One region of the Micromonospora sp. NPDC048905 genome, then DNA from elsewhere that is predicted to be linked to it. Evidence: riboswitches for the same ligand, from Rfam matches in the RefSeq annotation. Region 1 holds a riboswitch; each other region holds the start of a gene.
The links. Region 1 has a riboswitch for cobalamin ahead of AB0C01_RS05260 (ribonucleoside-diphosphate reductase subunit alpha). Riboswitches for the same ligand answer to the same signal wherever they lie in the genome.

Region 1 (3,202 bases):
GGGTGCGCGCCGAAGCGACGCGCCAGGTCGGCGGAGGTCTCCAGCGCGGTCAGGTACAACTCCTCGCTGATCCGGGTGGACAGCTCCCGCGCGGCCGGTGAGTCGAACGGCAGCCGCAGCGCGAAGAAGACGTCCTGAAGGCCCATCAGCCCGAGCCCCACCGGCCGCCAGCGGGGGTTGCTCGCCGCCGCCTGCTCGGTCGGGTAGTAGTTGATGTCGATGACCCGGTCCAGGAAGGTCACGGCGGTACGGACGGTGGCGCGCAGCCGCTCCCAGTCGATGCCGCCGTCGCTGAGGTGCGCGGCGAGGTTCACCGAGCCGAGGTTGCACACGGCGGTCTCGGCGTCGCTGGACACCTCGATGATCTCGGTGCACAGGTTGGACAGGTGCACCACGTTGCCGTCCTCGGCGGTCTGGTTGCACAGTCGGTTCGCGGCGTCCTTGAAGGTCATCCACCCGTTGCCGGTCTGGGCGAGGGTGCGCATCATCCTGCCGTACAGCTCCCGCGCCGGGACCTGCCGCACGTGGCGGCCCTGCGCCTCGGCCTGCCGGTACGCGGCGTCGAACCGCTCCCCCCACAGGTCGGGCAGCTCGGGTACCTCGTGCGGGTCGAACAGTGACCACATCTCGTCGGCCTCGACCCGGCGCATGAACTCGTCCGGGATCCAGTTGGCCAGGTTGAGGTTGTGGGTGCGGCGGGCGTCCTCGCCGGTGTTGTCCCGCAGTTGCAGGAACTCCTCGATGTCCGGGTGCCACGGTTCCAGATAGACGCAGGCCGCGCCCTTGCGCCGGCCGCCCTGGTTGACCGCGGCGACGCTCGCGTCCAGTGTGCGCAGCCACGGCACGATCCCGTTGGACTGCCCGTTGGTGCCGCGGATCAGTGCACCCCTGGACCGGACCCGGGAGTACGCGATGCCGATGCCGCCGGCGAACTTGGACAGGTTGGCGACCTGGGCGTACCGCTGGTAGATGGAGTCCAACTCGTCGCGCGGAGAGTCGACCAGATAGCAGGAGGACATCTGGGTGTGTCGGGTGCCGGAGTTGAACAGTGTCGGCGAGCTGGGCAGATAGGCCAGGCTGGACATCAGCCGGTAGAAGCCGACCGCCTCGTCCGGCGTCTGGGACAGCCCGCAGGCCACCCGGAGCAGCCAGTACTGCGGGGTCTCCAGCACCAGCCGGCTGGTGGGGTGACGCAGCAGGTACCTGTCGTACACCGTGCGCAGGCCGAAGTACTCGAATCGTCGGTCGCCGTCGGGATCGACAGCGTGGTCGAGCATCGGGGCGTGGGCGGCGACGAACGCGGCGGTGTCGTCGGCGACCAGGCCCTCGGCGTGGCCGATCCGGATCGCCGCGCTGAACGAGGTGACGCCCTGTCGACGCACCTCCTTGTCGACGTAGCCGGACAGCAGCCGGGCGGCGAGGCGCGAGTACTGCGGTTCCTCACCGATCATCTCGGCGGCGGTCTGGATGGAGAGCCGGTCCAGCTCGGCCGTCGTCGCGCCGTCGTACAGGCCGCTGATCGTGCGGGTGGCGACCCGCATCGGGTCGACGTCGGCCAGGTCGTCGGCCCACCGCTCGACCGCACGGACGATCTTGTTGACGTCCACGGACTCGGTGGTGCCGTTGCGCTTGCGCACCTGCATCGGCGTGCGCCGGACGGCCGCGTCGCCGCTGACCGGGACTGCCTCGGTGACTGTCACCACTCACTCCTCGCGAGTTCGAGACCTGATGGCCCCTCGAACGCGTGGAGACGGACACCAACGGACGCCACGCCGGCACGGCGTGGGTCAGGTGGCGTCGGCCGTCCCACGCGGCCTCGGACCGCCGCCCACCCGGGTGCGGGTACGCGGCGCGCTGGCAGGTCTTCGGACTCGTGGGCACGACCGGGTTGGCCGGTCTCCTACTGGCCGTCGCTTCCCAGACCGCTTCGTGGCCCAGTGCTTCTGACGGCTGTCGTTCCCACTCACCGCTGCGGGACAGTCCCGGATTTCCACCGGGTTCCCTCTTGCCTCGACCACTCCGGATGAGCGGCCGAACCAGCTGCGTTCGACACCATATATAGGGACGCTGCGGTTGTCACACCCCACATGTCGGTCTCGGGCGTGTCGACGGCGACCTCCGTGACGGTCATCACCGGCCACGCCGACCAGGCCGAGTCGCGCCGGGGCGCGGTGGACCGACACCCGCGCGGCGCGCGGTACACGAGCAGGTGTCGACATTCGGAAAGGTGTGATGTATTAAGTCTTTAGATGTAAGGATCCCTACCTATACTTAGGCGTCAATGTAGTTATCCGGAGTGGACATCTAATCTTCTGAACCACTCCTCATATCTCGCACCACCGTCCCCATCGGGCCGGCGGTGCCGCAGCAGTGCCCGGGCCGACGACGAGGTGCCGCCCGTCGAAGGTGCCTACCAGCGCGGCGAATGTTGGTACCACCGCATTCAGGGCTCGCGGATCGGGTACGGCGATCACGGGGACCGCGCACCGACGAATCTCCAGCACGCAGAAACATTGGATGTCTTCGATACCCGACGGATCGACGTCGTTGACGCGTCGGATCGACCCTCCGTATACTCCCAGAGATCATCTGATCTTTAGCCTAACCGGGCGAGGAGCGCATGCCGCAGATCACCGCCGTCACTGTCGAGGACGTCCGCTTCCCCACCTCCCTGACCGCTGACGGCTCCGACGCCATGAACAAGGACGGCGACTACTCGGCGGCCTACGTCGTCCTGCACACCGACGGCGTCGACAGCAGCGGTGCGCCACTCGCGGGCCACGGCCTGACCTTCACCATCGGCCGGGGCAACGACATCGTCGTCGCGGCGGCCGTCCATCAGGCACAGCGCCTCGTCGGCGTGGACGTCGCGACGATGGCGGCGGACATGGGCGCGGTCTACCGTCTGCTCACCTCCGACTCGCAACTACGCTGGCTCGGCCCGGAGAAGGGTGTCGTGCACCTGTCGCTGGCCGCCGTCCTCAACGCGTCGTGGGATCTGGTCGCCCGGGTCGCCGACAAGCCGCTGTGGCGGCTGCTCGTCGACATGTCCCCCGAGCAGCTCGTCGACATCGCGGACCTGCGCTACCTGTCCGACGCGCTGACCCGGGACGAGGCGCTGGCCATCCTGCGGGCCAAGGAGAGCACGAAGGCGGCCCGTCTCGCCGAGCTCGACCGGACCGGCTACCCCGCCTACACCACC
Region 2 (3,202 bases), on a different contig from region 1:
GGCAGGTCACCGAGGACCGCGTCGGGGGCGCAGTCGGCGGCCAGGCCGAGGCGCTTGCCGGGCAGCCACTCCAGGGTGCCGTGCTTGCCCAGGTGCACCACGGCGTCCGCGCCGAAGCCGCCGTCGGCGACCGGGGCGGCCAGCCAGCGGTACGCGGCCAGGTAGTGGTGACTCGGCGGCAGGTCCGGGTCGTGGTAGATGGCGATCGGGTTCTCCCCGAAGCCGCGCGGCGGTTGGATCAGCAGCACCACGTTGCCGAAGCGCAGCCCGGCGAGCACGATGTCCCCGCCCTCGGTGTAGAGCTGGCCGGGCGGCTCACCCCAGTGTTCCCGCATCCGTTCCCGCAGCTCGGACGGCACCTGGTCGAACCACCGCCGGTAGGTCTGCCCCGGGATCCGGGCCTCGGCGGCGGCCAACTGCTCCGGGGTGAGCCACTCCACGTCGTGACCACCGGCGGCGATCAGCGCGTGGATCAGAGCGTCGCCGTCGTCGGGCACCGGCGCGTCGCCCAGGTGGTAGCCGGCCTCGGCGAACGCGGCGAGCAGTCGGACCGCCGAGACCGGGGTGTCCAGCCCGACGGCGTTGCCGACCCGGGAGTGCTTGGTGGGGTACGAGCTGAGCACCACGGCGACCCGCTTGTCGGCGTTGGGGACGTACCGCAGCCGGGCGTGGCGCACGGCGATCCCGGCGACCCGGGCGGCCCGGTCGGCGTCGGCCGCGTAGACCGAGAGGCCGTCGGCGTCGATCTGCTTGAACGAGAACGGCACGCTGACGATCCGGCCGTCGAACTCGGGGATGGCCACCTGCATCGCCGCGTCCAACGGGGACAGCCCCGCGTCGCTGCCGGCCCACTGCTCGCGGGTGCTGGTCAGGCAGAGCGCCTGGATGATCGGCACGTCCAGGGCGGCCAGGGCGCCGACGTCCCAGGCGTCCTCGTCGCCGCCCCCGGAGGCGTCCGCGGCGACCGCGCCACCGGCGGCCAGCACGGTGACCAGCAGCGCGTCGCAGCGGGCGAACAGCCCGAGCGGTCCCGCGCCGGTGGTCAGCCCTCGCAGCGAGCCGCAGAAGATCGGCAACGGGTTGCCGCCGGCGTTGTGGACCGCGTCCGCGAGGACGTCGACGAATTCGGTGTTGCCGGCGAGGGCGTGCGCCCGGTAGAAGACGATCCCCACGGTGGGCCGCAGCGGGTCGGTCGGGTGTTCGCCGTGCACGCCGTACGCGGGGGTGGGCGCGGGCGGGGCGAACCCCTCGCCGGTGAGCAGCACCGTGTCGGAGAGGAACCGGGCGAGCTGCCCCAGGTTGTCCGGCCCACCCTCGACGAGGTACGCCAACGCCTGGGTGACGACCCCGGACGGCACTGTGGAGATGGCCATCAGCTCCGCGTCGGGCAGCGCCTCGCCGCCGAGCACGACCGTCGGCACACCGGTGGCGAGCACCGCGGCGAGGCCGTCCGGCCACGCCTGCCGACCGCCGAGCAGGCGTACGACGACGAGGTCGACCCCGTCGAGCAGGGCGGGCACCTCGTCGGCGGCGACCCGCGCGGGGTTGGCGAGCCGGTAGTCGGCGCCGCTGGCGCGGGCGGCCAGCAGGTCGGTGTCGGCGGTGGAGAGCAGCAGGATGCGCACGGCGGGCTCCGGAGAGTGACGCCCTGGCCGCTACGGAGGCGACCTGGACGAAGCGGGTGGGTGCGGCGTCAGCCGGTACGACGGCTCGGCCGGGCTCAGCGACGCGGACGTCGGGGCCGGTCAGCGCCGGACGCCCAGGTCAGCGGTACCGGAAGCCAGCGGTCTGGCGCACGCCGCGACGGCCGGGCCGGGACGTGCGGGGCCGGCCGGTTGTGGGCGCGGTGCAGTGCCCGCCAAACGGCTCATGACGATGATCGTCAATGGATGAGACGCTGTGCGTCATCGGGTCCTCCTCGGGTGTCCACGCCCTGGGGTACATCCCGACGGCCGAAGTATCCTGGCTTCCGGATCGACGCTCTCCCCCGGCCTTCCAACCGCAGACACACGGTCGTGACTCACGAGGGGGGATCGCTCCCCGGTGACAGTGGCGGGACCGCGTCGGAATCGCACCGACTTCCTTCACTGCCGTCAGGCCGCGAATGCTGCCACACCCCTCCGCCGCCGGTCAACGCCGGCCCTGGCACCGCCCGGCCGCGCTCATCACATTGACCTGGGAAAATATAGGTGCGCGGGGTTGCCCGACGCACAAGACGGCGAGCTGGTTGGCCGGTGGCGGAGGGAACCGAGTGTCGGTATGACTCCCGTTGTAGCTGATGCCGTAGACGATTCAGCACCGACGCGGTCCGCCCTGGATTACTCGTGCGCCTCGCGGCGTGGCCGGCGGGTCAGCGACAGCCAGCCGAGAAAACGGACGTGCATTCTGGCAAGGTCGGGGCGACCGCCGATGCTGTACAAGTCGTGGATTGCCTCGTTCATGCAAGAAGTCAGGTAGAGGGCGAGCGGCAGCGAGTGGCCATAGAACTCGGCGACGAGATCGAGTTGGGCTCGGGAGCACGGCCACGCGGCGGCACAGTTGCGGCACAGCCAGGCGGGTCGCATGGCAGGTGCGGATGGGACCGAAGACTCACACCACGACCCTGCTCACCGCAACCGCCGCCATCCATCACAGTGGGTGATCCCTCGGCGGATAACTTCCATCCACCCTCCGGATGTCGTCCCGGCACCGCCATCAGATCGCTGGATATGCTGACCCTCATCCCCGGTGCGGGAAGGGAGCCGCGCGTGAGCGTTCGAACTGAAGCTCCTCGGCGCCGGCACGCGCCTCCGTTGCCTGTTCCTCGATCCAGCCGGCTGAGGCGATCAGGCGGCAGGAGCGTGAGGACGACTATCCGGACGGACACCTCAGCGCGCTCACCGAACTCAACATCCAGAACCTGGCCCGCCGCATTCGTGACCGGCTCCCCGCAGGTGTCCGAGACCACCTGGCCATCGGCGTCTACGACGAGTCCATTCGCGCCAACGTGCTTCTGATCGATGACCGACTCTGCGTCGTCCAGCACTACCTACCGCGGATGCGGGGCGTCGACTGCCCGACGATGGTCATCGAACGCGACACGAGTCCCTCCGGCCTCTACCCGATATTCGACGAGATGTTCACCTCACTCTGGGAGCGCAGCCGCCAGCTATGACTGACCACGCCCGCCTCCTCCCCCTCGCACAGGAGGCCGTCGACCTGG
Region 3 (3,202 bases), on a different contig from region 1:
ACCCGCCGCGCCGACATCCTCGTCGCCGCCGCGGGCGTACCCCGGATCGTTCGGCCCGAGCACGTCAAGCCCGGCGCCGTCGTCATCGGCGCCGGCGTCCGCTACGAAGGACGGCGCCTCCTACCGGACGTGGACGAAGCGTGCGCCGAGGTCGCCGGCGCCATCACGCCCCGGGTGGGCGGCGTCGGTCCGACCACCGTCGCGATGCTGTTCCGCAACGCGGTACGCGCGGCCGAGCGCGCGAGCGAGTAGCCCGGCAGGTGCGTCGGGGGAATTGCGGACAACCGCACCGCCACGGGCGCGAGTTTGCTATCCAGCGGCGCTCAGCAAGCAATACGGGAATGAGCTTGGATTCGGCCCGAGCCAGGCAACGTGTTGTTGATCACGAGCACACCGCCGCCGATCGGGCTTGTGGCTCGGCTCATAGTCATCCGCGCCTTGCTACCCAAAAGTAGCGGCATATATTTCCGCTGTCCTCGGTCGAGATGGGGCGCTCCGGTGATGCACGACGGCGTGGTCGACGACGAACTCCAGATCCGATCATTTGAATACATGCGGGCAGGAACATCATCTTGAACAGCATTCCGTCGCTTCTTCTCGTGCACGGTGCCTGGCACGGGCCCTGGGTCTGGCAGTCGCTCATCGAGCAGTTTCCGGATATCGACATCCACACCGTCGCGCTACCCAGTAGCGGCAACGACCCCGCTGCCCTCGGTGACCTCTACGACGACGCTGCCGTGGTCAAAGCCGCCGTCGCCGCCATCGACGGACCGGTCGTGGTCGTCGCCCACTCCTACGGTGGCGCACCAGTCACGGAGGCGCTCGCTGCCGCGGACAACGTACGCCGAATCGTTTATCTCGCCGCTTTCCAGCCGGATGTCGGCGATTCGCTCTTCTCCACCGCCGGCGGCGTTGCTCCGCCGTGGTGGGAGGTTCACGAGCGGACGGACCTGAAGGGCAGGGGTCACATCGAACCGTCGCAGCCCCGAGAGGTCTTCTACAGCGACGTCGATCCGGAAATCGCGGAACAGGCCGTTGCACGACTCGGGCTTCAGTCCTGGGCCTCGACGCAGCAGCCGCTGACCGAGGCCGCGTGGCGCACCATTCCCAGCACCTACCTCATTTGTGCGGCCGACAACGCTCTTCCGCCCTTCGCGCAGGAGCTCATGGCCAAGCGGGCCGAGCGGGTGTTGCGCATGAACTCCTCGCACTCGCCGTTCCTTTCTCAGCCCGCCGAGCTGGCCGCGCTGATCCGGGCGGAACTTTCCGCCTGAGGCAGACGGCGCGGGTAGCGGCCGTCGACCGGCCGGACATGCGACCGGGCGACGGACCGCCACCCCGTAGGCAGGGGCGGCCGCTATGCTGCGCGGTGGCACAAACGTTGCGAGGTGCCCCGCGCGAGTGGGGAGAATCGGGAAGCCGGTGTGAGTCCGGCACGGGCCCGCCGCGGTGACCGGGGAGCTGCCACCCACGCGTACCAGACGCAGCCACTGGCCCTGAGGGGCTGGGAAGGCGGGTGACCAGCGGAGATCCGGGAGTCCGAAGACCGGCCTCGCGTCATCGCCCCGTCAGGGGCGCGAGCGCAGCGGGAGCCTGCCTTGAACAACGGACTCTACGAGACCATCCACCGCCGTCGGGACGTACGTGCCCAGTTCACCGGGGCGCCGATCCCCGCGGAGACGTTGGATCGGATCCTCACAGCGGCGCACGCCGCGCCGAGCGTCGGTCTCTCCCAGCCCTGGGACTTCATCCTGGTCCGCGATCCTGAGCTGCGGCAGGAGTTCCACCGACACGTGGAGCGGGAGCGGGACACCTTCGCGGCCACTCTCGACGGTCCGGCGGCGGAACGCTTCGCCCGGATAAAGATCGACGGTGTACGAGAGTCGACGTTGTCGGTCGTGGTCACGTACGACCCGGAGCGGGGTGGGCCGGCCGTACTCGGCCGTCACGCGATCGCCGACGCCGGCCTCTACTCGGTCTGTCTGGCGATCCAGAACCTGTGGCTGGCCGCAACCGCCGAGCAGCTCGGGGTCGGCTGGGTCTCGTTCTACCGGGAGCCGTTCCTGCGCGACCTGCTCGGCATCCCGGCCACCGTCCGCCCGGTGGCGTGGCTCTGCCTCGGCCCGGTCACCCATCTGGAGGAGACGCCGGACCTGGAGCGGCACGGCTGGCGTCAGCGACGTCCGCTGTCGTCGGTGATCCACCAGGATCGCTGGTCCGAGTGACCCGCACACAAACGAGCCCCGGGCGCGCGAACGCCCGGGGCTCGTCGCTGACGTGTCAGCTACAGCCGCTGGTGGAGCCGCAGCCCTCGCAGACGTAGCAGCTACCGGCGGGGCGCATCTTCGTACCGCAGGTGAAGCAGAGCGGCGCGTCGGCGGCCTTGCCGATCACGGCCTCCAGCAGTTCGGTGCTGGAACCCACGCTCGGAGCCGGCTTGGCGGCGGCCACGTCGGCCATCTCCTGGGCCGGCTGGGCGACGGCCTCCGACTTGGCCGGGGCCTCCACCGGAGCCGAGGACGCCATCGCGGTGAGCTCCGCGCCGGTGACGGCGGCGGCCTCCGCGTCGGCCTCGGCCCGCAACTGGGCGGCCCGCTCCGAGGCGGTGAAGATGCCCAGCTCGGCGCGGCGCTCGTAGGGCAGGAAGTCCAGCGCCAGGCGACGGAAGATGTAGTCCATCACCGAGGCGGCCATCCGCACGTCCGGGTCGTCGGTCATGCCGGCCGGCTCGAAGCGCATGTTGGTGAACTTGCTGACGAACGTCTCCAGCGGCACGCCGTACTGCAGGCCGATGCTGATGGCCACCGAGAAGGCGTCCATCACGCCGGCCAGGGTCGAGCCCTGCTTGGACATCTTCAGGAAGACCTCGCCGAGGCCGTCGTCCGGGTAGGACGACGCGGTGAGGTAGCCCTCGGCGCCACCGACGGAGAAGCTGACCGTCTCGGACGGGCGCTTCTTCGGCAGGCGCTTACGCACCGGCCGGTACTCGATGACCTTCTCCACGGCGGCCGGCGCGGCCTCGACGGCGGCCGGCTCGGTGGCCTTGTTGGACTTGGCCACCGAGAGCGGCTGACCGACCTTGCAGTTGTCCCGGTAGATCGCCAGCGCCTTGAGGCCGAGCTTCCAGCCCTCGAAGTAGATCTTCTCGACGTCCTCGACGGTGGCCGCCTCCGGCATGTTGACCGTCTTGGAGATGGCGCCG

Region 2: it holds a riboswitch for cobalamin, as region 1 does, so the genes downstream of both, cobN (cobaltochelatase subunit CobN) here and AB0C01_RS05260 (ribonucleoside-diphosphate reductase subunit alpha) in region 1, are expected to answer to the same signal.
Region 3: it holds a riboswitch for cobalamin, as region 1 does, so the genes downstream of both, bluB (5,6-dimethylbenzimidazole synthase) here and AB0C01_RS05260 (ribonucleoside-diphosphate reductase subunit alpha) in region 1, are expected to answer to the same signal.

The regions. Positions count from the first base shown of each region.
Region 1 covers NZ_JBEZFV010000002.1:65,249-68,450, forward strand. The annotation lists gene AB0C01_RS05260 (ribonucleoside-diphosphate reductase subunit alpha) at 1-1,643, opposite strand, end outside; cobalamin riboswitch at 1,839-2,056, opposite strand; gene AB0C01_RS05265 (enolase C-terminal domain-like protein) at 2,621-3,202, shown strand, end outside.
Region 2 covers NZ_JBEZFV010000011.1:165,490-168,691, reverse strand. The annotation lists gene cobN (cobaltochelatase subunit CobN) at 1-1,625, opposite strand, end outside; cobalamin riboswitch at 1,956-2,085, opposite strand; gene AB0C01_RS26135 (DUF5919 domain-containing protein) at 2,807-3,154, shown strand; gene AB0C01_RS26130 (inositol monophosphatase family protein) at 3,151-3,202, shown strand, end outside.
Region 3 covers NZ_JBEZFV010000001.1:903,180-906,381, forward strand. The annotation lists gene AB0C01_RS04300 (bifunctional 5,10-methylenetetrahydrofolate dehydrogenase/5,10-methenyltetrahydrofolate cyclohydrolase) at 1-252, shown strand, start outside; gene AB0C01_RS04305 (alpha/beta hydrolase) at 573-1,274, shown strand; cobalamin riboswitch at 1,370-1,570, shown strand; gene bluB (5,6-dimethylbenzimidazole synthase) at 1,599-2,225, shown strand; gene AB0C01_RS04315 (vitamin B12-dependent ribonucleotide reductase) at 2,281-3,202, opposite strand, start outside.